2 regions of the Mesorhizobium sp. WSM4808 genome follow, and region 2 is predicted to be linked to the other one. Evidence: predicted binding sites of a transcription regulator. Region 2 holds the regulator's gene; the other holds the start of a gene.
What was found. Region 2 encodes LexA, which represses DNA repair genes until DNA is damaged. Its sites were predicted from a motif close to TGTTCNNNNTGTGTTCNG; they were not measured.
Positions count from the first base shown of each region.

Region 1 (4,424 bases), on a different contig from region 2:
GCTCCGTAAAAGCCGAGGCAAAGCGCCGGTTCCACGCCGCGTTCGCCAGGCAAAACAGCACCGGCGCCTTTGAAACCCCATTCCAAACCGGACCTCGGAAAAGTACCTTGTCTGAAGGCGATCATCGCCGTTCACGACAAGGCAGCTACGATGACCGTGCACACCGGTGGATGCCATTGCGGCAATATACGCCTTGAATTTTCAACCGAGCTCGAGCCACCGCAAACCGAAGTTCGCGCTTGCCAATGCTCGTTCTGTGTCAGACATGGTTCGCGCGCCGTTGCCGATCCGAATGGCAGACTGGTCATCTCGGTCAAGGACGAGACGCAATTGCGGAGATATCAGTTCGGGCTGAGGACGGCCGACTATCTGATCTGCCGGCGGTGCGGTGTCTACGTCGCCGCAATCGCCAGAGATGACGATGCAATCGCCAGAGATGACGATGCAAGGGCGATCGTCATCATCAACGCCCTGGACGACCGCGAACGGTTCAACCAGGAGCCGGTCCGCGTTGACTTCGATACGGAAAACAGGGCGCAGCGCCAAGCCAGACGCCGCACACACTGGACACCTGTCGAGATGAGCTTCGGATAGGCAGCTCTCAGCGGATAACCGGCTCGCCATGAAACCGTCGGCGCGACGGCGGCGATACGCCGAAGCCGACTTCCATCATCAGTCGCGGCGTGCGTGCCGGCACGGTGCCCATATGAAAGCCAAAGGGGTCCTCGACGAAGCCGAGACCGGCCTCGCCGGTCAGCGTCACCGGGCTCTGCTCGCCATAGACATCCAGAACCTGTTGCGCGGGATGACCGACCAGAAGGGTAAGCTGGTGCTTGAGGCTGCGGCGCTTGTGGCTGCCCCTGACATAGACATGCGGACCGGTGTCGGCGTCGACCGGCTTGAGGTAGAAGAAGAATTTCAGCATGCGCCAATCATCGAGGTCGAAATGATACTTGCCGAGCGAGGCGAGGTTCTTGTCGGCGTCCGAAGCCGCACCGGTTGGAAAACTCCACCAGACGCGCGTCGTGATCAGTTTTGCCTGGCCGCCGAGATAGTGCGCGGCAATATCCAGAAGCAGCGGATCGCGCTGGATGGCAAGCGCCGCCGGGCAGTCGAGGATGCGCTCGAAAAAATGCCCGCTGAGCAGCGAGCGGCCAAGGCGTTTCTCGGCCTCGGCATGTTCCCCCGGCATGAATTCGAGACGGCGGTCGAAATTGCCGAAGCAAGGCGTGCGCCCGGCGAAGTCGGCGACCTCTTCATGGATATCAGGCGGCAGGACCAGGCCTGAGAACAGCCCGTCGGAGCGCAGCGCATCGACGACCGCTCCCCGTTCGACACCGGCAAACATCGTATCCCCGGCATTGGCGACCGGTCGGGCGCGCTTTGCGCCGAGCCAATGCATGCGGCGTCCGGGCATGGTGCGCGCCAGCACGAACATCGGCAGCCAGGCAGGGTTCTCACGCAGGTCCGTCAGATAGGTTGGAATACGCACGGCGATGCGCCGCAGCAGGCTGCCGTTGCGCGCAATGGCCTCGAGACTGGGCGCGCCGGATGTGTCGGGGGTTGAAAGCTTCATTGAGTCCTCGGCTATGAGAGCACCACCGATGCCGCATCGGTGCTCGCCACTCGGCATGTCCCAAACCCAATTCCCGCTTGAACGGAAGCTAACCCCGCGTCAGATTTTGTGCAATGCACAATGACCTGAGCAGCTGCAAAAAATCATGTCGAGGAGCGGCGTTCCTGCTTGGCCGGCGCCATCCAAATCTCGGCGTCGAGCCGCTTCGTCGCGAGGCCACGGGCGATGGCCTCGGCGCTGCCGGCACTCTTGGCCGCAGCCGCCGCCTGAAGCTTGCTGATCAGCAAGCCGTCGGCCAAGGCGCGGTTTCCCGAAAAGACCCGGGCCAGGAACGGCGTGCGGCTGGCTCGCGTGCGCGAAAACCGTGCCGCCATGGTCTGCCTTGCCGTATGGGCGACAACCTCATCGATCCAGCCCTCCACCAGCCGCGCGCCCGGTTCCAGGAGCAGCAGCCAATCCCCCTTGGCCTGGCGGATGCCGGCAGCGACACCGCCCGTCACGTACTGACAGCCGGCATGCTCGGCCACACGATGCGTCTGGTCGGTGGAGCCTATGTCGCAGACGATGACTTCACGCACCACGCCCTCGACCGCTCCGCCAATCAGCGAGGCGAGCGTGCGGGCGAGGCCCTCCTCGTCATTGCGGGTTTCGATGAGAACACTGAGCATCCTCAGCCGAATAGCGGAAAGCGCCGGACAGCGCCAGTTTTTGCATCGCACCATAGAAAGTTCTTGCTTTGTTCTCATCAACCAAATAGGAATAATTTCATGAACAGAGCGATTCGACACAACACGGACAGTCCTTGGGAGCGGGCGAAGATGGAACAGATCGTGCGCGCCGACATTGCAGCTTTCGGAGCAGGAAGAGCCGAGATGGCCAATGCGATGGTCGAGCAGAGTGGCATGCGTGTCCGCCCGGACCGCAACCGCGGCAGGTCAGCGGGCATCAATCCGTCCGGCCGGTTCGAGCCGGTCAGCCGGCACGTGTTCGACGATGGCTGGAATTCGCTGGAGGAACTGCCGCCCTTCAAAACCGAAGTGCAGGTCGAGAAGCCGCGCACAATCATCACCCGCAACGAATCGCCCGACATTTCCTTCGATCGTTCGATCAATCCCTATCGCGGCTGCGAGCACGGCTGCGTCTATTGCTTTGCCCGCCCGACGCACGCGTTCATGGGCCTGTCGCCGGGTCTGGATTTCGAATCGAAGTTGTTCGCCAAGCCTGATGCGGCGCGCTTGCTTGACAAGGAGCTTTCGAAAGACAGCTATCAGCCGCGCACCATCGCCATCGGCACCAACACCGACCCCTACCAGCCGATCGAGAAGCAATACCGGATCATGCGCGAAATCCTCGAAGTGCTGGAAGCGCGCGGCCATCCAGTCGGCATCGTGACAAAGTCCGCTCTGGTGACGCGCGATATCGATATCCTGTCGCGAATGGCCGAACGCGGGCTGGCCAAGGTGGCGCTGTCGGTGACGACGCTCGACCGTATGCTGGCGCGCACCATGGAGCCGCGCGCGTCGACACCGACCAAGCGGCTGGAAGCGATCCGGCAGCTTTCGGATGCCGGCATTCCGGCCTCGGTCATGGTGGCGCCGATCATTCCGGGCCTGACCGACCAGGAGATGGAACGCATCCTCGATTCGGCACGTGCTGCCGGCGCGCGCGAAGCCGGCTACGTGATCCTGCGCCTGCCGTTGGAGGTCAGCCCGATCTTCAAGGATTGGCTGCTGCGTCATTATCCCGACCGCTACCGCCATGTGATGTCGCTGGTCCGGTCGATGCGTGACGGCAAGGACTACGATTCGGAATGGGGCAAACGCATGAAGGGCGCCGGTCCCTATGCCTGGCAGATCGGCCGGCGCTTCGAGATCACAGCCAAGCGGCTCGGCCTCAATGCCGAACGGCGCACGCTGCGGACCGACCAGTTCGTTGCCGCCGGGAGAGACCAGGTGCAGCTGACGCTGCTTTGAGAGACAATTCGTCGCGGTGGTTTGATCCGTCGCGGCACCAGAATCCCGTCCGGCCTGCCCCGGCCTGCAGACGGTGCCCTCCCGGTCCGGCGCCCCACCCGACCCGGAGGGACTTGCGGAGAATCAGAGCCGATGCGAACCTCGCCGCAACATGGCTCGCGCGCGTTCTGATTCTCCGCCTCTCTTTGAGATCATCGAGAAGCCCGACTTCTCCTTCGAGACGAAGGCGATGGCGGAGGGCCTGTGGCCGGTTGCCGGGATGGACGAGGCCGGCCGTGGCCCCCTGGCCGGGCCGGTGGTCGCCGCGGCCGTGGTGCTCGATCCCGCCAACATTCCCGACGGCCTCGACGATTCCAAGCGCCTCAGCCATCTGCAGCGTGAAGCCTTGTTCCTGCGAATTCTCGGCTCTGCGCAGGCGATCTCAATGGCCTCCATCAGTGCCGAGGGTATCGACGGCAGCAACATCCTCAAGGCAAGCCTGGAAGCCATGCGCCGCGCCCTGGTAGGGCTGTCGGTCAGACCGAAGCTCGCCCTTGCCGATGGACGCGACGTGCCGCCTGGCCTTCCTTGTGAAGGGCGCGCGCTGATCAAGGGCGACCAGCGTTCGCAGTCCATCGCCGCCGCCTCGATCGTCGCCAAGGTGATGCGCGATCGCATGATGTGCGGCTGCGGCAACCATCACGATCGCTACGGCTTCGAAGTCCATATGGGCTACGCCACGCTTCGCCATCGCACGGCAATCGAGGCGCATGGCCCGGTGGCGCGGCTGCATCGCGTATCGTTTTCGCCGTTCAGGCTGGGTGGCGCTGAAGTGGTTGAGGAAGAGAGCTTCGTCGGAATGGACAGCTGATCTCCCCCCTCGAGGGGAGATGGCC
Region 1 covers NZ_JBVVQX010000002.1:509,018-513,441, forward strand. The annotation lists gene moaB (molybdenum cofactor biosynthesis protein B) at 1-9, shown strand, start outside; gene AC0L2U_RS05180 (GFA family protein) at 151-594, shown strand; gene AC0L2U_RS05185 (hypothetical protein) at 602-1,576, opposite strand; gene AC0L2U_RS05190 (glycosyltransferase) at 1,720-2,244, opposite strand; gene AC0L2U_RS05195 (PA0069 family radical SAM protein) at 2,395-3,549, shown strand; gene AC0L2U_RS05200 (ribonuclease HII) at 3,701-4,399, shown strand.
Region 1: the regulator LexA is predicted to act here: its motif matches at 2,303-2,320, upstream of AC0L2U_RS05195 (PA0069 family radical SAM protein).

Region 2 (4,424 bases):
CACCACGGTTGAGCGCATCATCGGTCTGAAACGCGGCACCGGCGGCACGTCGGGTGCTTCGTATCTGAAGAAGATGCTCGAGGTGGTGCTGTTCCCGGAACTGTGGACGGTCCGCACCCGGCTCTGACATCGTCGAAATGAAAACAGCGACGCGCGGCGGCGGAACACCCTTCGCGAACAACCGGGGACTGACTGACCATGAGTGGATTTCCTGATCTCGCCGCAGTCGAAGCGATGGATGCCACAGATCCGCTGCGGGCCATGCGCGACCGTTTCATTCTGCCGGAGGGGGTGATCTATCTCGACGGCAATTCACTGGGGGCAGCGTCTCATGCCGTTTTCGGCGAGCTGCAGCAGGCGGCAACCCAGGAATGGGCCCAGGACCTCATCCGAGCCTGGAATACGGCCGGATGGTTCGAGATGCCGATCGAACTCGGCGATCAACTCGGACGCCTGATTGGAGCCGCGGCCGGCCAGACCGTCGTCTGCGACACGACGTCGACCAACATCTACAAGGTGCTGCATGCGGCGCTGGAGATGCGGCCGGGCCGGTCGGTCATCGTCGCCGAGGGTGACAGTTTCCCCACCGACCTGTACATCGCCGAAGGGGTGGCCTCGACACGGGACGGCGTCCTGCTGCGCCTCGCGGGCGTCGACGCGCCCACCATCGAAGAGCTGATCGACGAAAACGTCGCGGTGGTGCTGGTCAACCACGTCAACTACAAATCGGGTGAACTGCGCGACATGGCGGCGCTGACGCGCAAGGCTCATGCGGCCGGAGCGCTGATCGTCTGGGATCTATGCCACACCGCCGGCGCCCTGCCCGTCGAGCTCGATCAGGCAAATGCCGATTTCGCCATCGGCTGCACTTACAAGTACCTCAACGGCGGTCCGGGCGCACCGGCCTTCATCTATGCCGCGCAGCGCCATCACGGCGATATCAGCCAGCCGCTCAGCGGCTGGTGGGGCCATGCGCGGCCCTTTGCCTTCGAACGGGGGTATGTTGCCGGCACCGGTATCCGCCGCTTTCTGTGCGGCACCCAGCCGGTCCTGTCGATGCGGGCGCTCAAAGGCGCGCTTGTCATCTGGAACGACGTCGACATGGCGGCATTGCGAAAAAAGAGCGTCGCGCTGACGGAACTGTTCATCCAGCTCGTCGAAGCAAAGTGCGGCGCCTATGGCCTCACGCTGGAGACCACCCGCGACGCGACCAGGCGCGGCAGCCAGGTGTCGTTCCTTCACGATCACGGCTATCAAATCATGCGGGCGCTGATCGAGCGCGGCGTCATCGGTGATTTTCGCGCGCCATCGACCATCCGTTTCGGCTTCACGCCGCTCTATGTCGGCTACAAGGATGTGTGGCTGGCGGTTGAGGTGCTGGAGGATATTCTGCGCACGGGCGCATGGAAGGACCAGCGTTTCGCCGTCAAGGAAGCCGTTACCTGACGCAACGATCTCCGCGATTTGCCGTCGCCGCCCTCACTGCCCGGCGGATGACGGAGGGCTGAATTCCAGCCACAAATGCCAACAGACGTTGGCGTTTTGGCTCCGTTTCGTTCACGGCAAACGAACGTCCGAAGATTGATAGCGTCCCTTGTGGAGGTCGATCGGCAGATGATGCCAAGCCTTGGGTCGAGGATGAGCCACAGGGTCATTAACCATAATGATTTCAATGTGAGCAGGCGCATTGCCGTGGTTGGCGCCTGTCGATCGCGACCCGCTGGCAAGCCCAAATAATTTCAGCAGCCTTAACAAATTCATTAAACTTTAAACGGTTGCAGAACACAACTGGAACAGATAGTGTTTGTTCTGGGTTTGTTTTTCGATTCTGGTTTCAGGTAATCTGGGGGCCGCCATGCTGACACGCAAGCAACATGAACTGCTGATGTTCATCCATGAACGCCTGAAGGAGAGCGGCATTCCGCCATCCTTCGACGAGATGAAGGAGGCGCTCGACCTTGCCTCCAAATCCGGGATTCATCGGCTGATCACCGCACTTGAGGAGCGCGGCTTTATTCGCCGGTTGCCCAACCGGGCACGCGCGCTGGAAGTGCTGCGATTGCCGGACTCGATCGCGCCCGGCCTCAACGCGGCAAAGAAGTTTTCGCCAAGCGTCATCCAGGGCAGTCTCGGTCAGGGTGGTGCCCTTGGCCGGCAGATCAAGCCGGCGCCTTCGCGGATGCCCTCGCCCGGCAATGATGACGATGCGGTCTCCGCCGTGTCGATCCCGGTCATGGGCCGTATCGCCGCCGGTGTGCCGATCGATGCCATCCAGCATCAGACGCATTCGATCTCGGTGCCGCCGGACATGATCATGGGCGGTGCCCACTATGCGCTGGAGGTCAAGGGCGACTCGATGATCGAGGCCGGTATCTTCGACGGCGACACCGTCATCATCCGCAATGCCGACACGGCGAACCCCGGCGAGATCATCGTGGCGCTGGTCGATGAAGAGGAAGCGACGCTGAAGCGGTTCCGCCGCAAGGGCGCTTCGATTGCTCTCGAAGCCGCCAATCCAGCCTATGAAACCCGTATTTTCGGGCCGGACAGGGTCAAGGTGCAAGGCAAGCTCGTTGGCCTGATCCGCCGCTACTGAGGCGGCTGCGTTTCAGCCACTGGCTTCTCGGGTCTCTTGAAGGGTGGCAGCCCCCTCGCCTCGCGCGAGAATTTGCGTTGCGCATGCCAGGGCCGGTATGGGCTGTCCACGGCGAAGCTGATCGTCGCCGGCGTGGTCGCCGATTGGCGATCGAAGAAGATCGCGGCACTGCCTTTGCGAGCCAGTTGCCGCTTGGTGATGACGAGAACCAGCGGGTTGTGACAGGCGTCATACGCGGTGGCGTCATTGATGACGATCAGCTCGGCGAAACCGCAGGCTTTCCAGGTGTCCTTGCGGTCCTCGACATAGGCAATGATCGCACCGGACGTGTGCCTGGCCACGCAGACGCCTGAGGTGCAATAGAACGGCGATCCCGGCGGTAGCTCAACGGCATCCGCGACGTCGAATTGCCCGTCGCCCTTGTCGAACACCTCCGGCACGACGATGGTTTCGGATATTAGTGCGCGTTTCCAGTTGTCGACGGTGAATTCGTTCGGCCGAGCGCGGCTGACGGCGAGTTCGCCACCGCCGATCGGCAAGGCAACCAGTCGGGCGTCCTCCGAGATCAGCACATCCGGCGTGCGCGTATCCGAGACGGTCAGCAAGCCTGCCAGCGCGAATGGCAGAGCAGCGAGCCGCAGCCAAGTTGTCGCCATTGTCGCGATGACTAGGGCAATTGTCACCAGCAGGACAGATTGCTGCGAAATCAGCCCAACCGCATCGACAGGCGAACGTTCGGAGATCCAACCCGATATGGCGATCATCACCGTCAGACCCTTGCCCATCAGGTAGAGGGCCGGCCAATCCAATCCGAAAGGCATCAGCAGCGCGCTTGCGACAGCCAGGAACATGACGACGGTGACGATCGGCATAACCGCCAGATTGGCGAACAGGCTGAGCGGCGACACACGCTGAAAATGCCAGATGGCAAACAGCGTCGTGGCGCTGCCGGCGATGATGGAGGTCATGGCAAGGCCGGTTGCCGCGAGCACGAACTTTCGCGTCAGGAAACCGGGCATGGATCGCTTTGGGGGCGGCGGTCTTGCTTTTCCCGCGCGGTGAACGGCCCAGCCGGCATAGGCGCCGACCAGAGCCGCGGTCGCGGCGAACGACATCTGAAAACTCGGGCCGACCACCTCATGCGGCGACACCACGATGACGGCGATCGCCGAGATCGCCAGATTGCGCATGGTGAGTGCTGCTCGATCGAACAGCACGGCAATCAGCATCACCGCCAGCATGATGAAGCTGCGCTCGGCGGCAACGACGACTCCAGAGATGATGAGATAGGCCGCGATCGAGAACAGTGCGGCGACGGCGGCATACTTCTTGACCGGGCGACGCGCGGAAAAGTCGGGAAACAACGCGAAGGCGCCGCGCAGCAAGCCCATGATGGTGCCTGCGACCAGCGCCATGTGCAGTCCCGAAATCGAGATGATGTGGTAGATGCCGGTACGTCGCATCGCCTCATTGATGTCATCGGGAATGCCGGCGCGCACGCCGACGATCAGCGCCGCGGCGATCTCGCCTTCGGCGCCGCCGACGCTCGCCCTGATATGGTCGGCGATGGCCTCGCGGGCATTTTCCACGCTAGAGGAAATTCGGGCCGGCAGCGACATGTCGCCACCATCGCTGACGACAAGCTTGGGGTTGCCGAGAAAGAACCCGCTGCCGCCGATGCCGGCAAAATAGCTGTCGAAGGAGAAATCATAGCTGTCCGGCCGCACCGGCCCGGTCGGCGGCAAAAGCTTGGCATATCCAGTGATGAGGGAGCCTGCGGTCACGTCAGCCGGGATCTTGCGTGCCGAAAGCCGCACCCGTTCCGGCG
Region 2 covers NZ_JBVVQX010000009.1:93,296-97,719, reverse strand. The annotation lists gene kynA (tryptophan 2,3-dioxygenase) at 1-127, shown strand, start outside; gene kynU (kynureninase) at 199-1,446, shown strand; gene lexA (transcriptional repressor LexA) at 1,856-2,596, shown strand; gene AC0L2U_RS17825 (ComEC/Rec2 family competence protein) at 2,590-4,424, opposite strand, start outside.